3 regions of the Streptomyces sp. NPDC045701 genome follow, and region 2 is predicted to be linked to each of the others. Evidence: riboswitches for the same ligand, from Rfam matches in the RefSeq annotation. Region 2 holds a riboswitch; each other region holds the start of a gene.

The links. A riboswitch is a leader RNA that binds a small molecule or an ion and turns the genes downstream of it on or off. The one in region 2 is predicted to bind cobalamin.
Region 1: it holds a riboswitch for cobalamin, as region 2 does, so the genes downstream of both, cobN (cobaltochelatase subunit CobN) here and AC07DW_RS12830 (energy-coupling factor ABC transporter permease) in region 2, are expected to answer to the same signal.
Region 3: it holds a riboswitch for cobalamin, as region 2 does, so the genes downstream of both, AC07DW_RS13305 (ribonucleoside-diphosphate reductase subunit alpha) here and AC07DW_RS12830 (energy-coupling factor ABC transporter permease) in region 2, are expected to answer to the same signal.

Annotation. Positions count from the first base shown of each region.
Region 1 covers NZ_JBWKJV010000003.1:156,550-166,321, reverse strand. The annotation lists gene AC07DW_RS04895 (precorrin-2 C(20)-methyltransferase) at 599-2,086, opposite strand; gene AC07DW_RS04890 (precorrin-8X methylmutase) at 2,083-2,730, opposite strand; gene AC07DW_RS04885 (cobalamin biosynthesis protein CobG) at 2,727-3,902, opposite strand; cobalamin riboswitch at 3,926-4,056, shown strand; gene cobN (cobaltochelatase subunit CobN) at 4,093-7,737, shown strand; gene AC07DW_RS04875 (hypothetical protein) at 7,844-8,092, shown strand; gene AC07DW_RS04870 (SDR family oxidoreductase) at 8,117-8,983, shown strand; gene AC07DW_RS04865 (threonine synthase) at 9,022-9,772, opposite strand, start outside.
Region 2 covers NZ_JBWKJV010000008.1:214,507-224,278, forward strand. The annotation lists gene dhaK (dihydroxyacetone kinase subunit DhaK) at 1-452, shown strand, start outside; gene dhaL (dihydroxyacetone kinase subunit DhaL) at 461-1,078, shown strand; gene AC07DW_RS12825 (PTS-dependent dihydroxyacetone kinase phosphotransferase subunit DhaM) at 1,075-1,479, shown strand; cobalamin riboswitch at 1,548-1,753, shown strand; gene AC07DW_RS12830 (energy-coupling factor ABC transporter permease) at 1,784-2,467, shown strand; gene AC07DW_RS12835 (energy-coupling factor ABC transporter substrate-binding protein) at 2,464-2,868, shown strand; gene cbiQ (cobalt ECF transporter T component CbiQ) at 2,875-3,624, shown strand; gene AC07DW_RS12845 (energy-coupling factor ABC transporter ATP-binding protein) at 3,621-4,466, shown strand; gene AC07DW_RS12850 (NADPH-dependent 2,4-dienoyl-CoA reductase) at 4,585-6,612, shown strand; gene AC07DW_RS12855 (PadR family transcriptional regulator) at 6,639-7,196, shown strand; gene rpmF (50S ribosomal protein L32) at 7,256-7,426, shown strand; gene AC07DW_RS12865 (heavy metal translocating P-type ATPase) at 7,524-9,452, opposite strand; gene AC07DW_RS12870 (ArsR/SmtB family transcription factor) at 9,557-9,772, shown strand, end outside.
Region 3 covers NZ_JBWKJV010000009.1:63,911-73,682, forward strand. The annotation lists gene AC07DW_RS13300 (ribonucleotide-diphosphate reductase subunit beta) at 1-791, opposite strand, end outside; gene AC07DW_RS13305 (ribonucleoside-diphosphate reductase subunit alpha) at 791-3,163, opposite strand; cobalamin riboswitch at 3,302-3,424, opposite strand; gene AC07DW_RS13310 (GNAT family N-acetyltransferase) at 3,478-3,981, opposite strand; gene AC07DW_RS13315 (CstA-like transporter-associated (seleno)protein) at 4,064-4,276, opposite strand; gene AC07DW_RS13320 (carbon starvation CstA family protein) at 4,285-6,510, opposite strand; gene AC07DW_RS13325 (GntR family transcriptional regulator) at 6,666-7,430, opposite strand; gene AC07DW_RS13330 (extracellular solute-binding protein) at 7,725-9,011, shown strand; partial or broken gene AC07DW_RS13335 (carbohydrate ABC transporter permease) at 9,241-9,772, shown strand, end outside.

The sequences.
Region 1 (9,772 bases), on a different contig from region 2:
CGCTCCGGCGCGGATGCGGAGGCACAGTGGCGGTGCTGCCAAGGCGTTCACCGGATCGGTACGCAGGCGATGGCCGCCACCCCCGACGTCAGGGCTGCCCGACCCGTGCTGGAGCGCCTGAGCCGCGCCGTGCACGGCTTCGCGCTGCTGTGGGCGCATCTCGCCGTACGGCGGCTCGCGCAAGGCCTATGCCGCCAGCGCACCGGGCCGCTACGACTTCGAGTCGCTCGGGCTCGGCGTCACCGACCTGGTGGAGGTCGGCCAGTCCCTGCGCGTCGGCGCCTCCGGCCGCGTGATCGCCGCCCGCCTCTCCCGCGCAGGTGGCGACGTTCTCGCCGTAGGAGACGACGACGGCACGGGGCGGGCCCGTTCCTGATGAGTGGCCGTGACATGACGCCCGGTGAGGGTGGCAGGGGCGCCGCACCCACGCGGAGCGTCAGCCACGCGGAGCGTCAGCCACACGGAGCGCGGCTCCCCGGACGCGACGGCGGGCCCGTGGAGGCGGGCCGGGGACGGCACCGGACCGACCCCGCCCCGCTCCGGCGGGCCCGCCCCCGGCCGGGTCGGGCCGCCCGGCCCGGGGTCGGGAACCCGGCCGTCAGGACTCCGGGTACCGGCGCGGGGTCCAGGCCACCGTGGCGCCGTCGCCCCTCCGTACCGCCTGGGTCTGGGAGGAGCCGATGAGCAGGAGGGTGCGCATGTCGACCTCCGCCGGGTCCAGGTCCATCAGCGGCAGGACGCGGACGGACTCCTCCGGGCCGCCCACGTCGCGGGCGACGACCACCGGGGTGTCCGGGGCGCGGTGTTCCAGGAGGAGTTCGCGGGCCTTGGCGACCTGCCAGGTGCGGCTTGCCGAGCCCGGGTTGTAGAGGGCGAGCACCAGGTCGGCGGCGGCCGCCGCGCGGAGGCGCTCCGCGATGACGTCCCACGGCTTGAGCCGGTCCGACAGGGAGATGGTGGCGTAGTCGTGGCCCAGCGGCGCACCCGCCTTCGCGGCGGCGGCGTTCGCGGCGGTCACGCCGGGCAGGACGCGCACCGGGACGTCCGCGTACGGGGCCCCGGCGGCGACCTCCAGGACCGCCGTGGCCATGGCGAACACGCCGGGGTCGCCGCCCGACACCACCGCCACGCGCCGCCCGCGGCGGGCCAGGTCCAGGGCGAACTCGGCCCGCTCCGACTCGACCTTGTTGTCCGAGCCGTGCCGCTCCTGCCCGGGGCGCACCGGGACGCGGTCCAGGTAGGTGGTGTAGCCCACCAGGTCGGTCGCCGAGGCGAGCGCCCCGCGCGTCTCGGGCGTCAGCCACAGCGGGCCGGCCGGGCCGGTGCCGACGACCACGACCTCGCCCGAGGCGGTCGCGGCCGGCCCGGAGTCGATACGGGACGGCAGCACCGCCACGGAGAAGTACGGGACCGACTCGGGGTCGACGTCCGCCAGCGGTCCCGTCCGCTCGCCGGCCATCGTGGCCCGCTCCACGTAGTGCGCGTCGTCCAGCCGGCCGGCCCGCTCCAGGGCGCGCCGTACCGTAGGGAACGTCCGGCCCAGCTTCATGACGACCGCCGAGTCGGTGGCCGCCAGGCGGGCCGTCAGCTCCTCCTCCGGCAGCGTGCCGGGGATGATGGTCAGGATCTCCTCCGCCTCGCACAGCGGCTTGCCCAGGCGGGCCGCCGACGCGCTCACCGACGTGACGCCCGGGATGACCTCGGTGTCGTAGCGGTGCGCCAGCCGCTTGTGCATGTGCTGGTAGGAGCCGTAGAACAACGGGTCGCCCTCGGCGAGGACGGCGACCGTGCGGCCCGCGTCCAGGTGGGCGGCCAGGCGCGCCGACGCCTCCTCGTAGAAGTCGTTCAACGCCCCCCGGTACCCGCCCGGGTGGTCCGTCGTCTCGACGGTCAGCGGGTACATCAGGCGCTCTTCGACGTGGTCCTCGCGGATGTGCTCGGCCGCGATGGACCGGGCGATCGAGCGGCCGTGCCGCGCGGAGTGGTACGCGATCACGTCGGCGGCCGCGATGGCCTTCACCGCCGCGACCGTCATCAGGTTGGGGTCGCCGGGGCCGAGCCCCACGCCGTACAGCTTGCCGCTCATGCCTGGATCTCCGCCTCGTGGGCGATCGCGTTGATCGCCGCCGCCGCCATGGCGCTGCCGCCCCGCCGCCCGCGCACCACCAGGTGCGCCAGGCCCGGAAAGGCCGCCAGCGCGTCCTTGGACTCGGCCGCCCCGATGAAGCCGACGGGTATGCCGATGACCGCCGCCGGGCGGGGGGCGCCCGCCTCGATCATCTCCAGCAGCCGGAACAGCGCGGTCGGGGCGTTGCCGATCGCGATGACCGAGCCCTCCAGCCGGTCGCGCCACAGCTCCAGCGCGGCGGCGCTGCGCGTCGTCCCGAGGTCGGCGGCGAGCGCCGGGACGGCCGGGTCGGAGAGCGTGCAGACCACGTCGTTGTCGGCGGGCAGCCGCTTGCGGGTGACACCGCTGGCGACCATCCGCGCGTCGCACAGGATCGGCGCGCCGGCGCGCAGCGCCTCACGGGCGCGGGCCACGACGTCGGGCGTGTACGCCAGGTCGCGGACGAGGTCGACCATGCCGCAGGCGTGGATCATCCGCACGGCGACCTGGCTGACGTCGGCCGGCAGGTCCGCGAGATCCGCCTCGGCGCGGATCGTGGCAAAGGACTGGCGGTAGATCTCCGCGCCGTCCTTCTCGTAGTCGAACACTCTGCTCTCGCTCATTTCGTCGGTCCTTGTACGGTCATCTGGTACGCGCCCTCGCCGGTCGCGACCATGTCGGTCCACGCGCCCTGCGGGTGGCCGCACCGGCGGGCGCACCCCGACCAGTGGACGGGCAGCGCGCCTTCGCGGGGCCGCGCCTCCGCCCGTACGTCGGACAGGGACTTGGCGCAGCCGGGTCGTCCGGTGCACGCGGTGACGCCGATCCAGGGGGAGTCGGCACGGGTGACGAAGCCGGCCCCGCCGAGGGCGCGCAGCCGCTCCTCGGCCGCCGCCCGTCCGGTGAAGCCGGGCAGCACGAAGCCGCGCCACGGGGTGACCCGTACCTCCTCGGCGGGCAGCAGCGCGCGGAACTGCGCCGAGCTCACCCGGCCGAGGCGGGCCAGGACGGACACCGTGCCGTCGCCGATCACCCCGGGCGGGGGCGGCGCTCCCGTCGCGGGCGGGCAGCCTGCGGGCTCCGCCGCGATCGCCGCCCGCCGCAGGTGTCCGGTCACGTCCATGTCCTGCCCCGCCGGCAGCTCCCGCACCCGCCACGCGCCGGTGCCCGCCCGCCGTGCCGCCGCGAGGAACGCCCCGGCGGCCGCGAGGGCGGCGCGGGGAGCGTCGTCGGAGGACACCCGGTACGTCCGGTCCGCGACGTGGAGCAGGGCGCCGCCGTCCGGGTCTGCGAGCAACGTCACATCGGCGGCCAGGGCCGCCACGTCGCCCCGCCCGTCGTCCACGGCGAACAGGAAGCGGCCGGACAGTTCCGTCGTCCAGTCCTCGGCGCACAGGAGCGCGTCCAGGCGGGCGGCCCACGCCTGCACGCCCGGCCCGGCGAGCGGTGAGACGACCATGTTCCTTACCCGCTCGTGCCGTTCGGACGGCAGCAGGCCGGCGTCGCGCAGCAGGTCCGCAAGGCCGAGCCCACAGCCCTCGCCGAGGCCCCTCAACTCCACGTTGCCGCGCGAGGTGAGGGAGAGGTGGCCGTCGCCCAGCCGGTCCGCCGCGTCGGCCAGCACCGTCACTTGACGGGGCGTCAGCACTCCGGTGGGGAGGCGCAGCCGGGCCAGCGACCCGTCGTCGGCCCGGTGCAGCCGGAGCGCGCCGGGGCACGCGTCACCGCGCTCGCGGACGCGGTCCCGTATGTGCGCTTCACCCCGGTCCTGGGGGTTTGGTGAGCTGGGCGGCATGGCGGCGAGCATACGCGCAGCCTCTACTATGCAGACGGCACAGGGTCCCAGGGCCCTAGGGAGGAAGCCCGGTGAGAATCCGGCGCGGTCCCGCCACTGTGAGTCCGGCCGGAAGCCGGACGAGTCAGGAACTCCCGCCGTCCTACGACCACCCGGGGCGCGGACACCCCGAGGAAGGCCTGCGCACGTCATGACGCACGCGACCACGCCCGAGACGGCGCCCGTCCCGGCGCCCGCCACGACGATCCTGCTGCTGTCGCACTCCGACACCGACCTGCTCAGCGCCCGCGCGGCCGGCGGCCCCGTCGCCTACCGGTTCGCCAACCCCGCCCGGCTCCCGCTCGACGACCTGGGCGGCCTCCTCGACGGCGCCGACCTCGTCGTCGTACGGCTCCTCGGTGGCATCCGCGCCTGGGAGGAGGGCCTCCAGGCGCTCCGCGCGACCGGCAAGCCGCTGGTCGTCCTCACCGGCGAACAGGCCCCCGACGCGCAGCTGATGGAGACCTCGACCGTCCCGATCGGCATCGCGGCCGAGGCGCACGCGTACCTCGCCCACGGCGGACCGGGGAACCTGGAGCAGCTCGCCCGGTTCCTCTCGGACACCGTCCTGCTCACCGGCCACGGCTTCGAGCCGCCGGCCGCCGCTCCCACCTGGGGCCCGCTGGAGCGGACCGCGCGCACCACCACCGGCCCCACGGTCGCCGTGCTCTACTACCGCGCCCACCACATGAGCGGCAACACCGCCTTCGTCGGCACCCTCTGCGACGCCATCGAGGACGCGAGCGGCCAGGCCCTCCCGCTGTACGTGGCGTCGCTGCGCGCCCCCGAGCCGGAGCTGCTGGACAGCCTGCGGACGGCCGACGCGATCGTCACCACCGTCCTCGCCGCCGGCGGCACCAGGCCCGCCGAGGCCCAGGCGGGCGGTGACGAGGAGGCCTGGGACGCGGGCGCCCTCGCGGCCCTGGACGTCCCCGTCCTCCAGGCCCTGTGCCTGACCGGTTCGCGCGCCGCGTGGGAGGAGAGCGACGAGGGCCTCTCGCCGCTCGACGCCGCCAGCCAGGTCGCCGTCCCCGAGTTCGACGGCCGGCTCATCACCGTGCCGTTCTCCTTCAAGGAGATCGACGCCGACGGCCTGCCCGCGTACGTCGCCGACGCCGAGCGCGCCGCCCGGGTCGCCGGGATCGCCGTCCGCCACGCCCGGCTGCGGCACATCCCCAACGCCGAGAAGCGCCTCGCGCTGGTCCTCTCCGCGTATCCGACGAAGCACTCGCGCATAGGCAACGCGGTCGGCCTCGACACCCCCGCGTCCGCCGTCGCGCTGCTGCGGCGGCTGCGCGAGGAGGGGTACGACTTCGGCGCCGAGGACGTGCCGGGCCTCGCGTCCGGCGACGGCGACGAGCTGATCTACGCACTGATCGAGGCCGGCGGCCACGACCAGGACTGGCTCACCGAGGAGCAGCTGGCCAGGAACCCGGTCCGCATCCCGGCCGCCGACTACAAGCGCTGGTACGCCACCCTCCCCGAGGAGCTGCGCGCGCACGTCGAGCGCCACTGGGGTCCGCCGCCCGGCGAGATGTTCCTGGACCGCTCCCGCAACCCGGAGGGCGACATCGTGCTCGCCGCCCTGCGGCGCGGCAACCTGCTCATCCTCATCCAGCCGCCGCGCGGCTTCGGCGAGAACCCGATCGCGATCTACCACGACCCCGACCTGCCGCCGTCGCACCACTACCTGGCCGCCTACCGCTGGATCGCCGCCCGCGCCGAGGACGGCGGCTTCGGGGCGGACGCCATGGTCCACCTGGGCAAGCACGGCAACCTGGAGTGGCTGCCCGGCAAGAACGCCGGCCTGTCCGCCGCGTGCGGCCCCGACGCCGCCCTCGGCGACCTCCCGCTGGTCTACCCGTTCCTGGTGAACGACCCGGGCGAGGGAACCCAGGCCAAGCGCCGCGTCCACGCCACGCTCGTCGACCACCTGGTGCCCCCGATGGCCCGCGCCGAGTCGTACGGCGACATCACGCGCCTGGAGCAGCTGCTCGACGAGTACGCGCAGATCTCCGCCATGGACCCGTCCAAGCTGCCGGCCATCCGCGCCCAGATCTGGACGCTGATCCAGGCCGCCAAGCTCGACCACGACCTCGGCCTGGAGGACCGCCCGGACGACGACGGGTTCGACGACTTCCTGCTCCACGTCGACGGCTGGCTCTGCGAGGTCAAGGACGCCCAGATCCGCGACGGCCTGCACGTCCTCGGCGGCGCCCCCACCGGCCCCGAACGGGTCAACCTGGTCCTGTCGATCCTGCGCGCCCGCCAGATCTGGGGCGGCACGCAGTCCCTGCCCGGCCTGCGCGAGGCCCTCGGCCTGGACGAGTCGGCCGCGACGCGTACCACCGCCGACGAGGCGGAGGCCAAGGCCCGCGCCCTGGTCGAGGCGATGGAGGCCGCCGACTGGAACCCGGCCGCCGTCGCCACCGTCGCCGAGGGGTACGACCAGGCCGTCGCCGCCGTCCTCGACTTCGCCGCCCGCCAGGTCGTCCCGCGCCTGGCCGCCACCACCGACGAGCTGGACCACGCCGTCCACGCCCTGAACGGCGGCTTCGTCCCGGCCGGCCCCTCCGGCTCGCCGCTGCGGGGTCTGGTGAACGTCCTGCCGACCGGCCGCAACTTCTACTCCGTCGACCCCAAGGCCGTACCGTCCCGGCTCGCCTGGGAGACCGGCCAGGCTCTCGCCGAGTCGCTGCTGACCCGCTACCGCGACGACAACGGCGACTGGCCGACCTCCGTCGGCCTGTCGCTGTGGGGCACCAGCGCCATGCGCACCGCGGGCGACGACGTCGCCGAGGCCCTCGCCCTGCTCGGCGTCCGCCCCGTCTGGGACGACGCCTCCCGCCGCGTCACCGGCCTGGAGCCCGTCCCGCTCGCCGAGCTGGGCCGCCCGCGGATCGACGTGACGCTGCGCATCTCGGGCTTCTTCCGCGACGCGTTCCCGCACACCATCGGGCTCCTCGACGACGCCGTCCGCCTCGCGGCCTCCCTGGACGAGCCGGCCGCGGACAACTTCGTCCGCGCCCACGCGCAGGCCGACCTCGCCGAGCACGGCGACGAACGCCGCGCCACCACCCGCATCTTCGGCTCCCGGCCGGGCACCTACGGCGCGGGCATCCTCCAGCTGATCGACTCGCGCGACTGGCGCACCGACGCCGACCTGGCCGAGGTGTACACGGTGTGGGGCGGTTACGCGTACGGGCGCGGCCTGGAGGGCCGCCCGGCGCGCGACGAGATGGAGACCGCGTACAAGCGCATCGCGGTGGCGGCCAAGAACACCGACACCCGCGAGCACGACATCGCCGACTCGGACGACTACTTCCAGTACCACGGCGGCATGGTCGCCACCGTCCGCGCGCTCAAGGGCACCGCCCCCGAGGCGTACATCGGCGACTCCACCCGCCCGGAGAGCGTCCGCACCCGCACCCTCGTCGAGGAGACGTCCCGCGTCTTCCGCGCCCGCGTGGTCAACCCCCGCTGGATCGAGGCGATGCGCCGCCACGGCTACAAGGGCGCGTTCGAGCTGGCCGCCACCGTCGACTACCTCTTCGGGTACGACGCCACGACCGGCGTCGTCGCCGACTGGATGTACGACAAGCTCACCGAGGCGTACGTCCTGGACCCGGAGAACAGGGCCTTCCTCCAGGAGGCCAACCCCTGGGCCCTGCACGGCATCGCCGAGCGGCTCCTGGAGGCCGAGTCGCGCGGTATGTGGGAGAAGCCCGACCCGGCCGTCCTGGAGCAGCTCAAGCAGGTGTACCTGGAGACCGAGGGCGACCTGGAGGACAAGTGACCCTCACGGTCGGCGGCGAGGACAAGGAGCTGTCCGCGGCCTCGACCAGGAGCTGACCGCCTTCAACCGGGCCGCCACGGGCGCCGCCGACGAGGCGGCGCTGTCGGTGCGGGCCACCGGTGACGACGGCGCGGTCACCGGCGGGCCCACCGGCCGGACCCGGGGCGGCCTCGGCGGCGTCGGCACGCTGTGGGTCCGCGAGGACCGGCGCGGTACCGGGCCGGGCCGTCCCCAGCCGCCGCTCCAGGCGTCCGCCGTGGCGCGGGGGAGGGCCAGAATTCCTCTCCTCGTACGCCCTACGCCGGACGGGCGCCTCACCGCGCGCGTGCTGGAGGACACCGAGGTGTACGCCTGAGCCCGCCGAGGCAGACTCGGCGGTATGTCATCCGTGATCGCTGTGACCGGGGCGAGCGGCCGTGTCGGCGGCCGTGTCGCCCGCCGACTCGCCGGCCAGGGCATGAAGACCCGGCTGCTCGGCCGTGACCCCGCCCGGCTGCCGGACCTGCCGGGCGCGGTGAAGGCCGCGCCCGCGCCGTACGGGGACGCCGAGGCGATGCGCCGCGCCCTGGACGGCGCGGACACCCTGTTCCTGGTGTCCGCCCACGAGGGCCCCGACCGGATCCAGGACCACCGGACGGCGGTCGACGCGGCGCTCGCGGCGGGTGTGGGGCGGATCGTGTACCTGTCGTTCCTGGGCGCCGCGCCCCAGGCGACGTTCACCTTCGCACGCGACCACTGGCACACCGAGCGGTACATCGAGGCGCGGGACGTGCCCCACACGTTCCTGCGCGACAGCTGGTACCTCGCCGGGTTCGCGGCGATGACCGGCGAGGACGGCGTCCTGCGCGGACCGGGGGGCGACGGCCGGGTCGCGGCGGTCGCCCACGAGGACGTCGCGGACGTCGCGGCGGCCGTCCTGCTGGGCGGCGCGGAGCACGACGGCGCCGCCTACGACGTCACCGGCGAGGATGCCCTGACCCTCGCCGCGGCGGCGGAGGAGCTGTCCCGGGCGGCCGGGCGCCCGGTGCGCTACGTCCCCGAGACCCCCGCCGAGGCCTACGCCTCCCGCGCGCGGTACGGCGCCGAGCACTGGGAGGTCGCCGGCTGGGTCACCTCCTACGAGGCGATCGCCACCGGCGAGATGAGCACGGTCGCCGACACGGTACGGCGCCTCACCGGCCATCCCCCGATGACGCTGCGCGAATACCTCACGGCCCACCCCCGCTCGTACGCCCACCTGCGCTGACGGCGCTGCGGCCGGGCACGCCCACGCCGTGGCCGCGGCTACGGGCGGCGCAGCGCCCGGGTCACGGCCTCCCAGGTCGGCTCGACCGGTTCCAGCGGGTCACCGCCCACCCCGAGGTCCTTGAAACCGCTGGACGTCGACACGCACACCACCGGCCCGCCGGCGTCGCCCTCGCGGGCGGCCCACTGCCGGTACCCGGCCAGTCCGGCCGCCGCCGACAGTTCGGCCCACAGGCCCTGCCGGGCCAGTTCGTCCCTGGCCCGGCGCAGCTCCTCGTCCGTCACCAGGAGCGCGTCGCCGCCGCTGTCGAGGACCGCCCGCACCGCGCGGTTGCCCCCGACGGAGCAGTCGATCGCGTACGCGTCGGTGGCGCCGGTCTCCACCACGGCCGCCGGCGCCCCGGTCCGGACGGCCGCCGCGAGCGGGCCCCCGACCGCCGGTTCGCACCCGAACACCCGCGGCACCCGGTCCGTGACGCCGAGGTCCCGCAGCTCGCGGAAGCCCTTCCAGACGCCGAACAGCAGCTCGCCGTACCCGGCGGGGACGAACACCGCGGCCGGCACCCCGAGGTCGGCGTGGATCTCGTACGCGACGGTCTTGTACCCCTCCGGTCCGAAGGGGTGGCCCGTGTGGGTCGGGGTGAGGTTGCTGACGGTGTGGTAGCCGAGGCGCTCGGCGATCAGCGCGAGCAACGGCCAGCGCGCCTCCGCCGGTACGGCGACGACGTCCGCCCCGTAGGCCCTGAGGAAGGACGCCACCGCGGGCGGCGCGCCGGCCGAGGCGAGGACG
Region 2 (9,772 bases):
ACGCCCGCTGCCGGAGCTTCGGCGTGGCGCTGAGCTCCTGCACCACACCGGCGAAGGGCAGCCCGACGTTCGACCTGCCGCCGGGCGAGCTGGAGCTGGGCATCGGCATCCACGGTGAACCGGGCCGGGAGCGGCGGCCCATGATGACCTCGGGGGAGATCGCCGACGTCGCCGTGGACGCGGTGCTGGAGGACCTGAGGCCGGGCGGACCGGTACTGGTCCTGGTGAACGGCACGGGGGCGACGCCGCTGCTGGAGCTGTACGGGTTCAGCGCGGAGGTCCAGCGGGTGCTGGGCGAGCGGGGCGTCCCGGTGGCCCGTACGCTCGTCGGCAACTACGTGACCTCGCTCGACATGGCCGGCTGCTCGGTGACCCTGTGCGAGGCCGACGAGGAGACGCTGCGGCTGTGGGACGCGCCGGTGCGCACCGCCGCCCTGCGGTGGGGGATGTGAGGGCCGTGATGCTCGACGCGGAGTTCTTCCGGCGCTGGATGACCGGCGTGGCGGCGGCCGTGGACCGCGAGGCGGACCGGCTCACCGAGCTCGACTCGGCGATCGGGGACGCCGACCACGGCGCCAACCTGCGACGCGGTTTCGCCGCGGTGGTCAAGGCGCTGGAGGACGAGCCGTCCGGTACGCCGGGATCGCTGCTGGTGCTCGCGGGACGGCAGCTGATCTCCACGGTCGGCGGCGCGTCGGGGCCGCTGTACGGCACGCTGCTGCGGCGCGCCGGCAAGGCGCTCGGCGACGCCGCCGAGGTCGCGCCCGTCCAGCTGGCCGAGGCGCTGCGCGTGGGCGTGGCGGCGGTGGCGGAGCTCGGCGGGGCGAAGGCCGGGGACAAGACGATGCTGGACGCGCTGGAGCCGGCGGTCGAGGCGTTGGCCGAGTCGCTCGGCGAGTCGTTCGCGGCGGCGGCGGAGGCCGCGGACCAGGGTGCCCTCTCGACCGTGCCGATGCGGGCCCGCAAGGGCAGGGCCGGCTATCTCGGCGAGCGCAGCGTGGGACACCAGGACCCGGGCGCGACGTCCTCGGCGCTGCTGGTCGCCGCGCTCGCGGCGGCGGCGGAGGGGGGACGGTGAGCGCGCGGGTGGGCATCGTGCTCGTCTCGCACAGCGCGGAGGTCGCGTCCTCGGTCGCCGAACTGGCGCTGGGTCTCGCCGGTGGCGGGGCGACCGCTTCGGTGGCGGCGGCGGGCGGCACGGCGGACGGTGGGCTCGGCACCAGCGCGGAGCTGATCACGCGGGCGGCGACGGCGGTCGACGCGGGGGCGGGCGTGGCGGTCCTGGTGGACCTGGGCAGCGCCGTGCTGACGGTGAAGGCCCTGCTCGCGGAGGGCGACGAGCTGCCCGGCGGCACGCGGCTGGTGGACGCGCCGTTCGTCGAGGGCGCGGTGGCGGCGGTGGTCACCGCGTCGGCCGGCGGGGATCTGGACGCGGTGGCGGCGGCCGCGTCGGAGGCGTACGACTACCGCAAGGAGTGAGGCGCGCCGACGGGGGTGGAGCCGGGTGGTGCGCCGACGCGCGGCTTGTGATGCACCTGGTCAACGCACTACTGTCGCAGGGCCTTGGTGTACGGGAAACCGGTGCGGTACCGGTGCGGCCCTCGCCACTGTGATCGGGAAGTCCGGCTCCACTCCCCGGGGAACCACCTCGGGAAGCCACTGGAACGCCGCGGGAGACCGCGGGGTCCGGGAAGGCGGAGCCGCGGCGGCATGACCCGTCAGCCAGGAGACCGGCCAGGGCGCGTTGTCCATCCACGAGGTGCTGGAGAGGGTCTCCCCCAACATGCATATCGCCGAGGGCTATCTGCCCCCCGTGCACGCGGCCGCCTGGAGTGTCGCGGCCGCCCCCTTCGTCGTCCACGGCGTCCGCGCCCTGACCCGTGAGGTCAAGGCCAATCCCGAATCCACTCTCCTGCTCGGCGCATCCGGTGCCTTCACTTTTGTCCTTTCCGCACTGAAGCTCCCGTCGGTGACGGGCAGTTGTTCCCACCCGACCGGCACGGGGCTGGGCGCGATCCTCTTCCGGCCGCCGATCATGGCGGTGCTGGGCACCATCACGCTGCTCTTCCAGGCGCTGCTGCTGGCCCACGGCGGACTGACGACCCTGGGCGCCAACGCGTTCTCCATGGCGATCGTCGGCCCGTGGGCCGGTTACGGGACGTACCGGCTGCTGCGCCGCCTCGCCGTGCCGCTGATGGTGAGCGTGTTCTTCGGGGCCTTCGTCGCCGACCTGTCCACGTACTGCGTCACCAGCGTGCAGCTCGCGCTGGCCTTCCCCGACCCCGCCAGCGGTGTGGCCGGCGCGCTGGCGAAGTTCGGCGGGATCTTCGCGGTGACGCAGATCCCGCTCGCGGTCAGCGAGGGGCTGCTCACCGTGCTGGTGATGCGGCTGCTGATGCAGTCCAGCAAGGGTGATCTCGCCCGGCTCGGCGTCGTGTCCGTGCCGAAGGAGGCGGTGGCCCGATGAGCCGCAACACTAGGATCAACGCGCTGCTGCTGCTCGTCGTGGTCGCGCTGGCCGTCCTCCCGCTGGCGCTCGGGATGGGCGACCACAAGGAGGAGCCGTTCACCGGCGCGGACGGGCAGGCCGAGACGGCCATCACCGAGTCGCACCCGGACTACGAGCCGTGGTTCAGCCCGCTGTACGAACCGCCGTCCGGCGAGATCGAGTCGGCGCTGTTCTCGCTCCAGGCCGCCCTGGGCGCCGGTGTGCTGGCGTACTACTTCGGTCTGCGGCGCGGCCGCCGGCAGGGCGAGGCACGGGCGCACGCCGCGCCCCCCGCCGGGGACGGCCCGGCCGTGGAACGCCCGGTCGCCGACTCCGTCACCGGTCCGGCCGGGGCCGATTCGCCCCGGACCCCGGCCTAGCCGCCGGTGCTGCCGATCGACGCGGCGGCGCACAGCAGTCGCTGGCGCCGCCGTCATCCGTGCGAGAAGGCCGTGCTCGGCTTCGGCCTGACGGCCCTGGCCGTGTGCCTGCCGCCCTGGCCGGGAGCCGTGCTCGTGGCCGCCGCGACCCTCGCGGTGCTGCTGGGCCCGGCCGGGGTCCCGCCGCGGCAGGTGTGGCGGGCGTGGCGCATCCCGCTGGGGTTCTGCGTGACCGGTGCGGTGCCGCTGCTGTTCCAGCTGGGCGGAGCGGGCGGGCCGGTCACGCTCGCTCCGGACGGGCCGGTGCACGCGGGGCAGCTGCTGCTGCGCACGTCGGCGGCCTCCCTGGGCGTGCTGCTGTTCGCGTTCACCACGCCGGTGTCCGACGTCCTGCCGCGACTGGTACGGGCGGGGGTGCCGGCCCCGGTCGTGGACGTCGCACTCGTGATGTACCGGATCGGTTTCCTGCTGCTGGACGCCGTACGCCGGATCCGGGAGGCGCAGGCGGCGCGCCTCGGACTGACCAGCCGGGCCGCCACCTGGCGGTCCCTCGCGGGCCTGGGCGCCACGGCGTTCGTGCGCGCCTTCGACCGGGCCGCCCGGCTCCAGACGGGGCTGGCCGGGCGCGGCTACGACGGCACGCTGCGGGTGCTGGTGCCGCGGACGGCGGTGTCCCGGCGGTTCCTGGGGGCGACGGGCGCGCTGCTCGCCGGGCTCGTCGCGCTCACTCTCGTACTCGAAAGGCTGTTGCCGTGACCCCTTCTGCCGTCGTGGAGCTCGTGGGTGCCGGATACGCCTACGAGGACGGGCCCGCCGTTCTGCGGGGCGTGGACTTCGCCGTACCGGAGGGGCGGTCCATCGCCCTGCTCGGTCGCAACGGCAGCGGCAAGACGACCATGCTCCGGCTGCTGAGCGGTGGCCTGCGGTGCGGGAGCGGGCAGCTGCGCCTGGAGGGACGGGAGGTGTCGTACGACAGGGCGGGGCTGACGCGGTTGCGCACGACGGTCCAGCTGGTCGTGCAGGACCCGGACGACCAGTTGTTCGCGGCGTCGGTGGGCCAGGACGTGTCGTTCGGGCCGATGAACCTGGGGCTGGCCGAGCAGGAGGTCCGGGAGCGGGTGCGGGAGGCCATGGAGGCGCTGGACATCCTGGCGCTGGAGGACCGGCCGACCCATCTGCTGTCGTACGGCCAGCGCAAGCGGGCCGCGATCGCGGGCGCGGTCGCCATGCGCCCCCGGGTACTGGTCCTGGACGAGCCGACGGCCGGTCTCGATCCGCACGGTCAGGAGCGGCTGCTGGCCGTGCTGGACCGGTTGCGGACCTCCGGGACCACGGTGGTGATGGCGACGCACGACGTGGATCTGGCCCTGCGCTGGGCCGATGACGCGGCCGTCCTCACGCCGGACGGGCTGCGCACCGGGCCGGTCGCCGGCCTGCTCGCCGACCGGGCGCTCCTGGACGCGGCCGGCCTGCGACGGCCCTGGGGCATGGCGGTGGCCCGGGTGCTGCGGGACCGGGGGCTGCTGGAGGTGGACGCGCCGGGCCCGCGCACCGCGGAGGAGCTGGACGACTGGGCGGCGGCGACGCGGGGCGCCTGAGGGCGGCGCGGGTCCGCACGTAGCGCAGGTCACCCTCCCATCCTTATGCAACTTGTTGCACAAGGGGTCGGGCGTCATCTACAACTGGGACGACCACACCGCGCGAGGAGGCGCCCCCATGACTGCGACCCCGACCCCGTACCCGCATCTGCTCGAGCCCCTGGACCTCGGGTTCACCACCCTGCCCAACCGGGTGCTCATGGGGTCCATGCACGTCGGGCTGGAGGAGGCCGAGAACGGCTTCGCGCGGATGGCCGCCTTCTACGCCGAGCGCGCCCGCGGCGGCGTCGGGCTGATCGTCACCGGCGGCATCGCGCCCAACGACGCCGGGCGGCCCTACGAGGGCGGGGCCAAGCTCACCACCGAGGAGGAGGCCGCGAAGCACCGCGTCGTCACGGACGCGGTGCACGCGGCCGGCGGGCGGATCGCGATGCAGATCCTGCACTTCGGGCGGTACGCCTACCACCGCGACCTCGTCGCGCCGAGCGCCCTCCAGGCGCCGATCAGCCCCTTCGTACCGAACGAGCTGACCGACGCCGAGATCGAGCAGACCATCGAGGACTACGTGCGGGCGGCGGAGCTGGCGAAGTCGGCCGGCTACGACGGGGTCGAGATCATGGGCTCCGAGGGCTACCTGATCAACGAGTTCATCGCCGCGGCGACCAACCGGCGCGAGGACCGGTGGGGCGGTGGCTACGAGAACCGGGTGCGCTTCCCGCTGGAGATCGTCCGCCGGACCCGCGAGCGGGTCGGTACCGACTTCATCCTCGTCTACCGCCTCTCCATGCTGGACCTGGTGCCGGGCGGCTCGACCCTCGATGAGGTCGTCGCGCTCGCGAAGGAGATCGAGGCGGCCGGCGCCACGATGATCAACACGGGCATCGGGTGGCACGAGGCCCGTATCCCCACCATCGCGACCTCGGTGCCGCGCGGCGCGTACACCTGGGTCACCAAGAAGCTCATGGGCGCGGTGTCCGTCCCGCTGATCACCAGCAACCGCGTCAACACCCCCGAGGTCGCCGAGGCGATCCTGGCCGAGGGGCGCGCGGACATGGTCTCCATGGCCCGCCCGTTCCTCGCCGACCCCCACTTCGTGGCCAAGGCGGCCGACGGCCGGGCGGAGACCATCAACACCTGCATCGGCTGCAACCAGGCGTGCCTGGACCACACCTTCAGCGGGAAGATCACCTCCTGCCTGGTCAACCCGCGCGCCTGCCACGAGACCGAGCTGGTCCTCTCCCCCACCCGGCTGCGCAAGCGGATCGCCGTCGTGGGCGCGGGTCCGGCCGGACTCGCCTGTTCCGTCTCGGCCGCCGAACGCGGCCACGACGTCACGCTGTTCGACGCGGCGGACGAGATCGGCGGCCAGCTGAACGTCGCCAGGCGGGTGCCGGGCAAGGAGGAGTTCGACGAGACGCTGCGCTATTTCCGCACGCAGCTGGCGCTGCGCGGGGTGGACGTGAAGCTGGGCACGTACGCCACGGCCGAGCTGCTGAGCGGGTACGACGAGGTGGTCGTCGCGACCGGCGTCACCCCCCGCACGCCCGCGATCGAGGGCGTCGACCACCCGTCCGTGGTCAGCTACCTGGACGTGCTGCGCGACGGGGCGCCGGTCGGCGAGCGGGTCGCGATCCTCGGGGCGGGCGGTATCGGCTTCGACGTGGCCGAGTTCCTGACCGACGGCGGCGAGGGCGCGAGCCGGGACGCCGAGACGTACTTCCGGCAGTGGGGCGTCGACACGTCGTACGCCGGGCGCGGCGGGCTGCGCGCGCCGGAGCGGCCGAAGCCGCCGCGCACGGTGCACCTGCTCCAGCGCAAGGCGTCCAAGGTCGGCGCGGGTCTCGGCAAGACCACGGGCTGGATCCACCGCACCGAGCTCAAGCACCGCGGCGTGACCATGGTCGCGGGCGCGACGTACGAGCGGATCGACGACGAGGGCCTGCACATCACCGTGGACGGCGAGGCCCGCACCGTACCGGTGGACACCGTGGTGCTGTGCACCGGCCAGGAACCCCGGCGCGACCTCTACGAGGAGCTCGTGGCGGCGGGGACGTCGGTCCACCTCATCGGCGGGGCCGACGTGGCGGCGGAGCTGGACGCCAAGCGCGCGATCGACCAGGGGACGCGACTGGCGGCCACCCTGTGACGATCCCGCCTCCCTAGGATGCGGTCATGTCACTCCCGCACGCGATCCTCACCGCTCTGCTCGAGAAGCCGTCCTCGGGTCTGGAGCTGACCCGCCGCTTCGACCGGTCGATCGGCTACTTCTGGTCGGCGACGCACCAGCAGATCTATCGCGAGCTGGGAAAGCTGGAGCAGGCGGGGCACATCCGCGCCCTGCCCGCCCCGGTGCCGTCCCGCGGCCAGAAGAAGGAGTACGAGGTGCTGCCCGCGGGCCGCGCGGAGCTGGCCGACTGGGTGCGGCGCAGTGAGGACCCCAAGCCGATCCGGGACGCCCTGCTGCTGCGGCTGCGGGCGGCGGCGGTGGTGGGGACGGAGGGCTTCGCCGACGAGCTGCGCCGTCACCTCGCGCTGCACCGGGCGCAGCTGGACGAGTACCGGGACATGGAGGAGCGGCAGTTCCCGCCGGAGCGCCGCACGACGGAGGCGGACCGGCTGCGGCACCTGGTGCTGCGCGGGGGGATCGAGCTGGAACGGTTCTGGACGGCGTGGCTGACGGAGGCGTTGGCCGGATTCGACGACGACCGGGGCGACCGAGCGGATTGTTAACGGTAATCGTTTTCATGTAGCGTGACCGCCACCGTACCGACGATGGAGGTTCACCAGCCATGGCCGTTCCCAAGCGGAAGATGTCCCGCTCCAACACCCGCCACCGCCGGGCGCAGTGGAAGGCGTCCACGCCCCAGCTGGTGCCCGTCACGGTGGACGGAGCCGTGTACCAGGTGCCGCAGCGCCTGGTGAAGGCGTACGAGCGCGGCCTGATCCATCCCGAGGGCTGACCCGCCCACGCGGCCGAGGCGAGGCGACCGGGCGCGGGCTGCGGCCCCGGCACGGGCTGCGGCCCTGGGGCCGCCTTCGGTCCGGGGCCGGGCCCGGCTAGTCGAGCGCCTTCCGCCAGGCCGACTCGCGCAGCAACCGCAGGCCGTTGAGGCCCACGAGGACCGTCGAGCCCTCGTGGCCCGCCACGCCGAGGGGCAGCGGCAGATGGCCGGCGAGGTCCCAGACCACCAGGGCGCCGATGCACACGCCGGCGATCACCAGGTTCTGCGTGACGAGCCTCCGGGCGCGCCGGGAGAGGGCCACGACGGCCGGGACGGTGGCCAGTTCGTCGCGTACGACGACGGCGTCGGCGGTCTCCAGCGCCAGGTCGGAGCCGACCCGGCCCATCGCGATGCCGGTGTGCGCGGCGGCGAGCGCGGGCGCGTCGTTGACGCCGTCGCCGACCACCAGGGTGCGCAGGCCCGCGCGTTCCCACTCCCGTACGGCCGCGACCTTGTCCTCGGGCAGCAGCCCGGCGTGTACGTCGGTGATCCCGGCGTCGGCGGCGACGCGGCGCGCCGCGCGCTCGTTGTCGCCGGTCAGGAGCGTCGGCGCGGCGCCGCTGAGCCGGGCCAGCGCGGCGACGGCGGACGCGGCGCCGTCGCGCAGCCGGTCGGCGACGCCGAGCACGGCGGCGGGCGAGCCGTCGACGGTCACCACGACGGCGGTCCGGCCGGCCGCCTCCAGCTCGCGGACGGCGGGCCACGGTTCGGCGGGGCGGCCCACCGCGACCTCGTGGCCGTCGACCAGGGCCCGTACCCCCCGCCCGGGGGTGGACGAGAACGCCGTGGCGCCGGGCACCTCCAGGCCCCGCTCGCGGGCCGCGGCCACCACCGCGCGGGCCAGAGGGTGTTCGCTCGGCAGTTCCGCGCCGGCCGCCAGGGCGAGGACCTCCGGCTCCGTGAGTGCCCCGGTCAGGCGTACCGCGTCGACCCGGGGCGTGCCCTCGGTCAGGGTGCCGGTCTTGTCGAGCGCGACCCGGTCGACCTGGCCCAGCCGCTCCATCACCACGGCGGACTTGACCAGGACGCCGTGCCGGCCGGCGTTGGCGATCGCGGAGAGCAGCGGCGGCATGGTGGCGAGGACCACCGCGCACGGCGATGCGACGATCATGAAGGTCATGGCCCGCAGCAGCGTCTCGGTGAGGTCCGCGCCGAAGGCGAGCGGCAGGGCGAACAGGGCGAGGGTGGCGACGACGACGCCCACGGAGTACCGCTGTTCGATCTTCTCGATGAACAGTTGCGTGGGTGCCTTGGTGGCACTGGCCTCCTCCACCATGGCGACGATGCGGGCGATGACGGACCCGGAGGCGTCCTTCCCCACCCGTACGCGCAGGGCCCCGGTGCCGTTGAGGGTGCCGGCGAAGACCTCGTCGCCGGGCGCCTTGGCCACGGGCAGCGGCTCACCCGTGATGGTGGCCTGGTCGACGTCGCTCGCGCCGTCGAGGACCGTGCCGTCCGCCGGCAGCCGCTCCCCCGGCCGTACGAGGACGGTGTCGCCGACCCGCAGGTCCGCCACCTCCACCGGCTCCTCCCCGCCGGCTGCCAGCCGGACGGCCGTGGCGGGCGCCAGGTCCAGCAGCCCCCGCACCGAGTCGGCGGTGCGCCGGGTGGCCAGCGCCTCCAGGGCGCCGGACACGGCGAAGATGACGATGAGCAGCCCGCCGTCCAGGTACTGCCCGATCGCGGCGGCGCCGATGGCGGCGACGACCATCAGCAGGTCCACGTCGAGGGATTTCTCCCGCAGGGCGCACAGTCCCGCCCAGCCGGGCTCCCAGCCTCCGGCGAGGTAGCAGACCGCGTAGAGCGGGCCCCAGGCCCACGCGGGGGCTCCCGCCAGGTCGAGCGGCAGCGCGGCGAGGAAGGCCGCGGCGGACAGCGCGGCCCAGCGAACCTCGGGCAGGGCGAACACCCTGGTCCGGCGGATTGGCGGGGCGGCATCGGCGGGCGGGGCCGCGGGCCTGGCGTCGAGCACCGGGGAAGCCATGGGCGTGCACCTCTTCACGGGGCGGGCGGGACGGGCACCACCATAGCGGAACACATGAAGAGCTCTTCATCCATACCATCGTACGCACGGTTACGATGACCGGCATGGGACACGGAGTGAACGGTGAGAGGACCCCGGCGGCACGCCTGGACGCGGAGTCCGCGGCCACCATCGCCGCCACGCTCCAGGCCCTCGCCACCCCGTCCCGGCTGATGATCCTCACCCGGCTGCGCCAGGGCCCGTGCGGAGTGACGGAACTGGCCGAATCGGTCGCCATGGAGCAGTCGGCCGTCTCGCACCAGCTGCGGCTCCTGCGCGCG
Region 3 (9,772 bases), on a different contig from region 2:
TCACCGCACAGGTCGCGGCCGAACTGCAGCTCCGCCTCCACGGCCTCCTTGAGCATGTCGGTGACCTGCTGCCGCAGCGCGTCGTCGAAGAGGTCCGGCTCCTCCTTGCGGACGGTGTCGACGACCTCGAAGGCGAAGTTCATGTGCATCGTCTCGTCGCGGAACACCCAGTTGGTGCCGGTGGCCAGGCCGTGCAGCAGACCGCGGGAGCGGAACCAGTACACGTACGCGAAGGCGCCGTAGAAGAACAGGCCCTCGATGCAGGCCGCGAAGCAGATGAGGTTGAGCAGGAAGCGGCGCCGGTCGGCCTTCGTCTCCAGCCGCTCGATCTTCTCCACCGAGTCCATCCAGCGGAAGCAGAACTGCGCCTTCTCCCGGATGGACGGGATGTTCTCCACGGCCGCGAACGCGGCGGCACGGTCGTCCGGGTCGGGCAGGTAGGTGTCGAGCAGCGTCAGATAGAACTGGACGTGCACGGCCTCCTCGAACAGCTGCCGCGACAGGTACAGCCGCGCCTCGGGGGAGTTGATGTGCTTGTACAGCGTCAGCACCAGGTTGTTCGCCACGATCGAGTCGCCGGTCGCGAAGAACGCCACCAGGCGGCCGATCATGTGCTGCTCGCCCGGGGACAGCTTCGCCAGGTCGGCGACGTCCGAGTGGAGGTCGACCTCCTCCACCGTCCAGGTGTTCTTGATGGCGTCCCGGTAGCGCTCGTAGAAGTCCGGGTAGCGCATGGGGCGCAGGGTCAGCTCGAAGCCCGGGTCGAGCAGGTTCTTCTCGGTGGCACTCATCACTGGCAGGCCTCGCAGGACTCGGGGTTTTCCAGGGAGCAGGCGACCGCGTCTTCCGGGGTCACCTGCGCGGGTACGGGAACGGTGGCCGGCGCCGCGGACGCCTGGGCCGCGCGGGCGATCCGGGTCGCCGGGCGGGAGCGCAGGTAGTACGTCGTCTTCAGCCCCTGCTTCCAGGCGTACGCGTACATCGACGACAGCTTGCCGATGGTCGGCGTCTCCAGGAACAGGTTCAGCGACTGCGACTGGTCCAGGAACGGCGTACGGGCCGCCGCCATGTCGATCAGGCCGCGCTGCGGGATCTCCCACGCCGTCCGGTACAGCTCGCGCACCTCGGCCGGGATCCAGGTGAAGCCCTGCACCGAGCCGCTGGACTCGCGCAGCGCCTCGCGGGTCTGCGCGTCCCACACGCCGAGTCGCTTCAGCTCGGCCACCAGGTACGAGTTGACCTGGAGGAACTCACCCGACAGCGTCTCCCGCTTGAACAGGTTGGACACCTGCGGCTCGATGCACTCGTACACACCGGCGATCGAGGCGATCGTCGCCGTCGGCGCGATGGCCAGGAGCAGCGAGTTGCGCAGTCCGACCTCGGCGATCCGGGCGCGCAGCGCCTCCCACCGCTCGGGCCAGTTCAGCTCCACGTCGTAGTGGTCGGGGTGCAGCACGCCGTGCGCGGTCCGGGTCTTCTCCCAGGCCGGCAGCGGGCCGTTGCGCTCGGCGAGGCCGGCGGACGCCTCGTACGCGGCGAGCATGATCCGCTCGGCGACACGGGTCGACAGGGCACGCGCCTCGGGGGAGTCGAACGGCAGCTTCAGCTGGAAGAAGACGTCCTGGAGGCCCATCGCACCCAGGCCCACGGGCCGCCACCGGGCATTGGAGCGCCCGGCCTGCTCCGTCGGGTAGAAGTTGATGTCGACGACCCGGTCGAGGAAGGTGACGGCCGTGCGGACGGTCTCGTCCAGCCGCTCCCAGTCGATGTCCCCGCCCGACACGAACGCGCCCAGGTTCACCGAGCCCAGGTTGCAGACCGCCGTCTCCCCGTCGTCCGTGACCTCCAGGATCTCGGTGCACAGGTTGGACGAGTGGACCGTGTGGCCCGGCTCGGCGGTCTGGTTGGCCGTACGGTTCGAGGCGTCCTTGAACGTCATCCAGCCGTTGCCGGTCTGGGCGAGGGTGCGCATCATCCGGCCGTACAGGTCCCGCGCCGGCATGGTCTTGCGGGCCAGCCCCCTGGCCTCGGCGGCGCGGTACGCGGTGTCGAACTCCTCGCCCCACAGGTCGACCAGCTCCGGCACGTCGGCCGGCGAGAACAGCGACCACTCGGCGTCGGCGTTGACCCGGCGCATGAACTCGTCGGGGATCCAGTGCGCCAGGTTCAGGTTGTGCGTACGGCGGGCGTCTTCGCCCGTGTTGTCGCGCAGCTCCAGGAACTCCTCGATGTCCGCGTGCCACGTCTCCAGGTACACGGCCGCCGCGCCCTTGCGCCGCCCGCCCTGGTTCACGGCCGCCACCGAGGCGTCCAGCGTCTTCAGGAACGGCACGATGCCGTTGGAGTGCCCGTTGGTGCCGCGGATCAGCGAACCGCGCGCCCGGATGCGGGAGTACGACAGGCCGATGCCGCCCGCGTGCTTGGAGAGCCGCGCCACCTGGTGGTAGCGGTCGTAGATGGAGTCCAGCTCGTCCAGCGGGGAGTCCAGCAGGTAGCACGAGGACATCTGCGGGTGGCGGGTGCCGGAGTTGAACAGCGTGGGGGAGGAGGGCAGGTAGTCCAGCCGGCTCATCAGCCGGTACAGGGCCGCGACCTCGTCCAGGGCGCGCGCCGAGTCGTCCTCGGCCAGCCCGGCCGCCACCCGCAGCATGAAGTGCTGCGGCGTCTCGATCACCTTTCGGGTGATCGGGTGCCGGAGCAGGTAGCGCGAGTACAGCGTCCGCAGCCCGAAGTAACCGAACCGGTCGTCCGCCGCCGGGTCGATCAGCGCGTCCATCCGGTCCGCGTGGAGCGTCACGAACGCCGCTGTACGGTCCGCGATCAGACCCTCCCGGTGCCCCACGGCCACCGACGCCGAGAACGCCACCGCGCCCTGCCCGGCCGCCTCCTGGGCGATGGTCCGGGTCAGCAGCCGCGCCGCGAGCCGGGAGTAGGCGGGGTCCTCGGAGATGAGCCCGGCGGCCGCTTCGGTGGCGAGCTCGCGCAGCTCGGCCTCGTCCGAACCGGCGTGCCGGCCGCGCAGCGCGGCGGCGGCGACCCGGCCGGGGTCGGTGTCGGGCAGATCGGCGGTGAGGTCGGTCAGGGTCCGCAGCAGTACGGTCCCGGGTCCGTCGTTCCCGTCGCCTTCGATCGCTGAGACCGGATCGGCTGGCGCGATGGTCACTGGGGGCTCTCCCTCGCTCGGCTCGGGGCCACCGGCGGGGCGGGCGGGGGAGCGGGCACGCCCGGGCACGAGGGCACGGGGCACCGCGTCCACCGGCCCATTCCGCGAGGCCCGGACGTCTGGGCACCCGGGCCGGACGGTCCGGGCGCGCTGTCGGCAGGTCTTCGGACTCGCAGGTACACAAAGGCACACCAACACACCGTTGCGGGACAGTTCCGGATTTCCACCGGATTCCCCTGCGGCGACAGCGAGCACGAGCATACATGTGGGGGGCGCCCGTTGAAGCACCCCCCACATGTTGTGTCTCGTGTGGCTCAGAACTCCAGTGCGTACGTGGAGAGCGTCACGCCCGGAACCGGTTCCCAGTCCCGTCCGGGAGTCCGTACGAACCCCAGCCGCTCGTAGATCCGGTGCGCCGCCCGCATGGACGCCTGCGTGGACAGCACCAGCCGCGCGCACCCGGCGACCTCCCTGGCCCGCTCCACGCACGCCCGCACCAGCGCCTCGCCCGCGCCCCGCCGGCGTGCCTCCCGCTCCACCGCCAGCATCCGCAGCTCCGCCTCCCCGGCCCGCGCGAGTTCGGCCCAGGGGGTGCCGGCCCGCGCGACGAGCGTCACCCCGCCGAGGACCCGTCCGTCCTCCCCGACCGCGACCAGCACGTCCGCCTCGGCGGCCCGCCGGGCCACGTCCCGCAGACCGATGAGGTACTCGTCGCTCTCCCCGAAGGCCAGCAGTCCGTCGCCGAGATAGGCCCGGGCGGTGACCTCGGCGAGCGCCCCGTGTTCCTCCGGCCGTACCGCCCTGATGGTGATGTCCATGGTCCGAGTGTGGAGGGGTACGGCGACGGGCCGCCGCATTTCCGTCCCCGGAAACACGGCGGCCCGCGGTGCGGTCACCCGCTCAGCAGCAGCGGAACCCGTCGCGGGGGTCCGCCTCCCGCGCGTCGGTGCGCCTGCGCTCGAACTCCCGCCGGGTCATGACCGCGGCGTCCGGATCGAGGGAGCGGGCGTGGGCGACGTACGTGTCGTACGCGGCCTCGCCGGACACCTCGCGCACGTACCAGCGGACCCAGCCCGCCGCGCGCCGCAGCCGGCCGCCCGTGCGCGTCGCCACCGCGGGGGTCACCGGGAGCCGGTCCCGGCCGGCGTCTCGTCACCGGTGCCGTCCTTGCGGACGCCGCCCTCGGGTCCGAGCCCGGCGGCGACGAGTTCGGCCTTCTCCTCCGCCGTGGGGATCAGCCCGGCCGGGGCGACGATCCGGGACTCGGTGTACGGGGCCTCCGACAGCTTCACGTCGGCGGGCCGGGTCACCGCCTTGTAGCAGACCCGCCCGGCGTCGGCGATCACCACGACGATGAGGAGGGCGAAGAGGGCCGAGAGGACCCCGTCGACCGTGGAGTTGGTGACGACCGTGTGCATGTCGTCCATGGACTTGGCGGGGGGCAGCAGCTGCCCGGAGTCGATGCCGGCCTGGTACTTGTCCCGCTGGGCGAAGAAGCCCACCCGGGGGTCGGCCGAGAAGATCTTCTGCCAGCTGGCGGTCAGCGTGACCGCGACGTCCCAGGCGAGCGGCACACCGGTCACCCACGCCCACTTCAGGCGGCCGGACTTGACGAGCAGGGTCGTGCAGACGGCCAGCGCCACGGCGGCCAGCAGCTGGTTGGCGATGCCGAACAGCGGGAAGAGCTGGTTGATGCCGCCCAGCGGGTCGTGCACGCCGACCCAGAGGAAGTAGCCCCAGCCGCCGACGACGACCGCGCTGGCGATCCAGACGCCCGGCTTCCAGCTGACCTGCTTGAAGGGCTTGTGGACGTTGCCGAGCATGTCCTGGAGCATGAAGCGGCCCACGCGGGTGCCGGCGTCCACGGTCGTCAGGATGAACAGCGCCTCGAACATGATGGCGAAGTGGTACCAGAACGCCTTCATGGCGGTACCGCCGACGACGGCGGAGAAGATCTCCGACATGCCGAGGGCGAACGTCGGGGCGCCACCGGTCCGGGACAGCAGCGACGCCTCCTCCACGTCGGCCGCGGCCTTGGCCAGCTGGTCGGGGGAGATGGTGAAGCCGAAGTTCGACACCGCCTCGGAGGCCGACTGCACCGTCGTGCCGATCACGCCGCTGGGCGAGTTGATGGCGAAGAAGAGGCCGGGGTCGATGATCGACGCCGTGATCATCGCCATGACGGCGACGAACGACTCGGTGAGCATGGCCCCGTAGCCGATCATCCGGATCTGGGTCTCCTTCTGGACCATCTTCGGGGTGGTGCCCGAGGAGACCAGGGAGTGGAAGCCGGAGAGGGCGCCGCACGCGATGGTGATGAAGACGAACGGGAACATCGACCCGGCGAAGACCGGACCGTCGCCGCGGCTCGCGAAGTCGGTGACCGCCGGCATCTTCAGGGTCGGCAGGGCGACGAAGACGCCGACGGCGAGCAGGACTATGGTGCCGACCTTCATGAAGGTCGACAGGTAGTCGCGCGGTGCCAGCAGCATCCACACCGGCAGTACGGAGGCGAGGAAGCCGTACACGATCATCCAGACGACCAGGGTGCCCGGCTCCAGAGTGAAGGTGCCGGCGAGGGAGGACTCGGCGACCCAGCCGCCCGCGACGATGGCCAGCAGCAGCAGCGCGACGCCGATGACGGAGACCTCGGTGACCCGGCCGGGCCGCAGCACCCGCAGGTACACGCCCATGAACAGGGCGATCGGGATGGTCATGCCGATGGAGAAGACGCCCCAGGGCGAGTGCGCCAGGGCGTTGACGATGACCAGGGCCAGCACCGCCAACAGAATGATCATGATGGCGAAGACGGCGATCAGCGCCGCGGCGCCGCCGAAGGGGCCGATCTCGTCGCGGGCCATCTGCCCGAGGGAGCGGCCGTCACGGCGGGTGGAGAAGAACAGCGTCACCATGTCCTGGACGGCACCGGCGAAGATGACGCCGACGATGATCCAGATGGTGCCCGGCAGGTAGCCCATCTGCGCGGCGAGGACGGGCCCCACCAGGGGGCCGGCGCCGGCGACCGCGGCGAAGTGGTGGCCGAACAGCACCCGGCGGTCGGTGGGGTGGAAGTCGACACCGTTGTCGAGCCGCTCGGCCGGGGTGGCCCGGGTCTTGTCGACCTTGAGCACCCGGTTCGCGATGAAGCGGGAGTAGAAGCGGTAGGCGATGGCGTACGAGCCGAGCGCCGCCGCGAGCATCCAGGCGGCCGAGATCTCCTCACCGCGGGAGACCGCGAGCACGGTCCAGCCGGCCGCCCCGGCCAGGGCCACGAGCGACCAGATGACGATCGACCGCGGAGTGAGACCCGTCCGCCGGGAGTTGGGTGGTGCCGTCGGCTCTGGCATGGTGCACGTCCCCTCGCTGATCACCTGTAATGCGCAGGAAATCTAGGGGAGCGCCTCGCGCAGCGTCACCCCCCGTCCGCATATCGGTACGGCAACGCTTTGGGGCGCACCACGCGGCGGGCCCGGCCCCGCCCGGTGCCGGCCGGGCCGAAACCTCAGCCGTTCGGCCGCTTGAGCCGTGCCACGAACTTGTACCGGTCGCCCCGGTACACCGAGCGCACCCACTCCACCGGCTCGCCGTTCCCGTCCAGCGAGTGCCGGGAGAGCATCAGCATCGGCAGGCCCACGTCGGTACCGAGCAGGCCGGCCTCCCGGGGCGTCGCGAGAGAGGTCTCGATCGTCTCCTCCGCCTCGGCGAGGTGGACGTCGTACACCTCCGCGAGGGCCGTGTAGAGCGAGGTGTACTTCACCAGCGAACGCCGCAGCGCGGGGAAGCGCTTGGCCGACAGATGCGTCGTCTCGATGGCCATCGGCTCTCCGCTCGCCAGCCGGAGCCGCTCGATGCGCAGCACCCGCCCGCCGGGCGAGATGTCGAGCAGCCCGGCGAGGGTGTCGTCCGCCGTCACGTACCCGATGTCCAGGAGCTGCGAGGTCGGCTCCAGGCCCTGCGCCCGCATGTCCTCGGTGTACGAGGTGAGCTGGAGCGCCTGTGAGACCTTCGGCTTCGCGACGAAGGTGCCCTTGCCCTGGATGCGCTCCAGGCGTCCCTCGACGACGAGTTCCTGGAGTGCCTGCCGCACGGTCGTGCGGGAGGTGTCGAACTCGGCGGCGAGCGTGCGCTCCGGCGGGACCGGCGTACCCGGGGGCATGGTCTCCGTCATGTCCAGCAGGTGCCGCTTGAGGCGGTAGTACTTGGGCACGCGCGCGGTGCGGGTGGCTGCCCCGCCCTCGGTCTCGGTGCCGCCCCCATCCGTGGCCATGGCCCGCCTTCCCGACTCCTGTGCTGTTGCCGTCACCGGCTCCTCCGTCTATTGCGGCTCACATGGTGGCACGGACCGGTCACGGGTCGTCGCCCTCCCTCAGGTGTCGGTCCGGTAACGGACCCGACTGCCCTTCTTATACACCCTTGACACCCCTAAAGGTCTAGGCCAAGCTCCGGGTTACTGGTCTAAACCATTAAAGACCAGGTCCCAGTCCCACGGGCAGCACGGGCAGTACACCGGTATGGCTTCGCGGTGGGGGCAGGGTTTGCAGGCATCCCTGAGGAGGGTGGCGTGAAGCGCAAGCTCATCGCGGCGATAGGCGTCGCGGGCATGATGGTCGGTATTGCCGCGTGTGGCTCGGACGACGGCAAGGGGGGCGGCGCCGACGCCGGCGGCGACAAGACCCTCACCGTCTGGGTGATGGACGGTTCGGCCCCGGACGCCTGGATCAAGAACGTCAACAAGGAGTTCGAGGCCAAGCACAAGGGCGTCAAGGTCAAGGTCGAGATCCAGCAGTGGAACGGCATCCAGGAGAAGGTCACCACCGCCCTCTCCGAGGACACCCCGCCGGACGTCCTGGAGCTCGGTAACACCCAGACCGCCGGCTACGCCGCCACGGGCGGCCTCGCCGACCTCACCGAGGACAAGGCCGCGCTCGGCGCCGACGGCTGGAACAAGGGCATGCTCGCCTCCAACGAGCTGGACGGGAAGCTCTACTCCGCCCCTTGGTACGCCGCCAACCGCGTCGTCGTCTACGACAAGGCCGCCTTCAAGAAGGCCGGGGTGACCCCGCCGAAGACCCGCGCCGAGTGGATCGACGGCCTGAAGAAGCTGAAGGCCGCCGACGCCAAGACCCAGCCCATCTATCTGCCCGGCCAGAGCTGGTACGTCTACGCCGGCTTCGTGTGGGACGAGGGCGGCGACCTCGCCGTCAAGGACGGCGACAAGTGGAAGGGCAACCTGTCCTCCCCCCAGGCCGTGGCCGCCATGAACTTCTACAAGGAGCTCCAGTCGTACTCGACCGCTCCCAAGGACAAGGACGAGGCGACCCCCCAGCAGTCCACCGACATCGTCCCCAAGGGCGGCGTCGCGTCCTGGATCGGCCTCGGCTGGGAGGCCGGCGGCGCGATCGACGCGATGAAGAAGGCCGGCAAGACCGCCGACTTCGGCTACTTCCCGATCCCGGGCAAGACCGCCGACAAGCCCGGCTCCGTCTTCTTCGGCGGCTCCAACCTCGCGGTGTCCGAGCGCTCGCCGAACAAGGACCTGGCCAAGGAGTGGCTGGCGCTGGCCGCCGGCAAGGAGCACATGGCCAAGTACGCCGAGGCCACCCAGGGCGCGCTGCTCCCCAACAACGACGCGGCGCAGTTCAGGCCCGCCGCCGGCTCGTTCGCCGAGGCCATGGCCAAGGCCGCGCCCGTCGGCAAGATCACCCCGGTCACCCCGGGCTGGGCGAACGTCGAGACCGCGCCCAACCCGATCAAGGACTACATGACCAAGGTGCTCAAGGGTGAGGACGCCAAGAAGGCCGGCGAGGCGGCCGACAAGGTGATCACCGAGCGCGTCAACCAGCAGTAGCCGAACCGCCGAGGCCGGCCGCCGGCGGACGCCCCTCCCCGGGCGGACCGCCGCGGCCGGCCCGCTGCGAGCGACCCGCCGCCCGCCCCGCCGCCGACCGGCCGACACCGGCCCGCGCGGCGGCCGGCCGCGGTCGCCACAGCCGCCCGGTGGGGCGACCGATGACCCTGTGCCGGTCGTCCCACCGGGCCCATGACCCGGTCAGCACAGAACCGCGAGGAAGAAGACCATGACCGTGGACTCCCAGGGAGCGGTGAGCGCCGCTCCTCAGGACGCGCCCGGGAGCGCGGCAGGGACGCCGAAGACCCCGCCGCCCCCGTCCGGCTCGAAGCGCGTCCTCCAGCCTCCTCGCGGCAGGCGCTCCCTGCCTCACGGGGTGCTGCCCTACCTGCTGATCGCGCCCGCCGTCCTGTCCATGGCGGTACTGCTGCTCTACCCGCTGATCCGCAACGTGATCCTCTCCTTCCAGCAGGTCAACAGGAAGGGAACTGATCACCCGCAAACCCGAGTGGACCGGCGTCGAGAACTACACGGAACTGCTGGGCGACCCGGCGTTCTGGACCGTCGTGCTCCGCAGCGTCGTCTTCACGGCCGCCAACGTCGTACTGATCATGATCATCGGCACCCTGGTCGGCCTGCTGCTCAACCGGCTGGGCAAGAAGATGCGCCTGGTCCTGTCCCTGTCGCTGATGCTCGCCTGGGCCATGCCCATCGTCGCCTCCGTCACCGTCTTCCGGTGGCTGTTCGACGAGCAGTTCGGC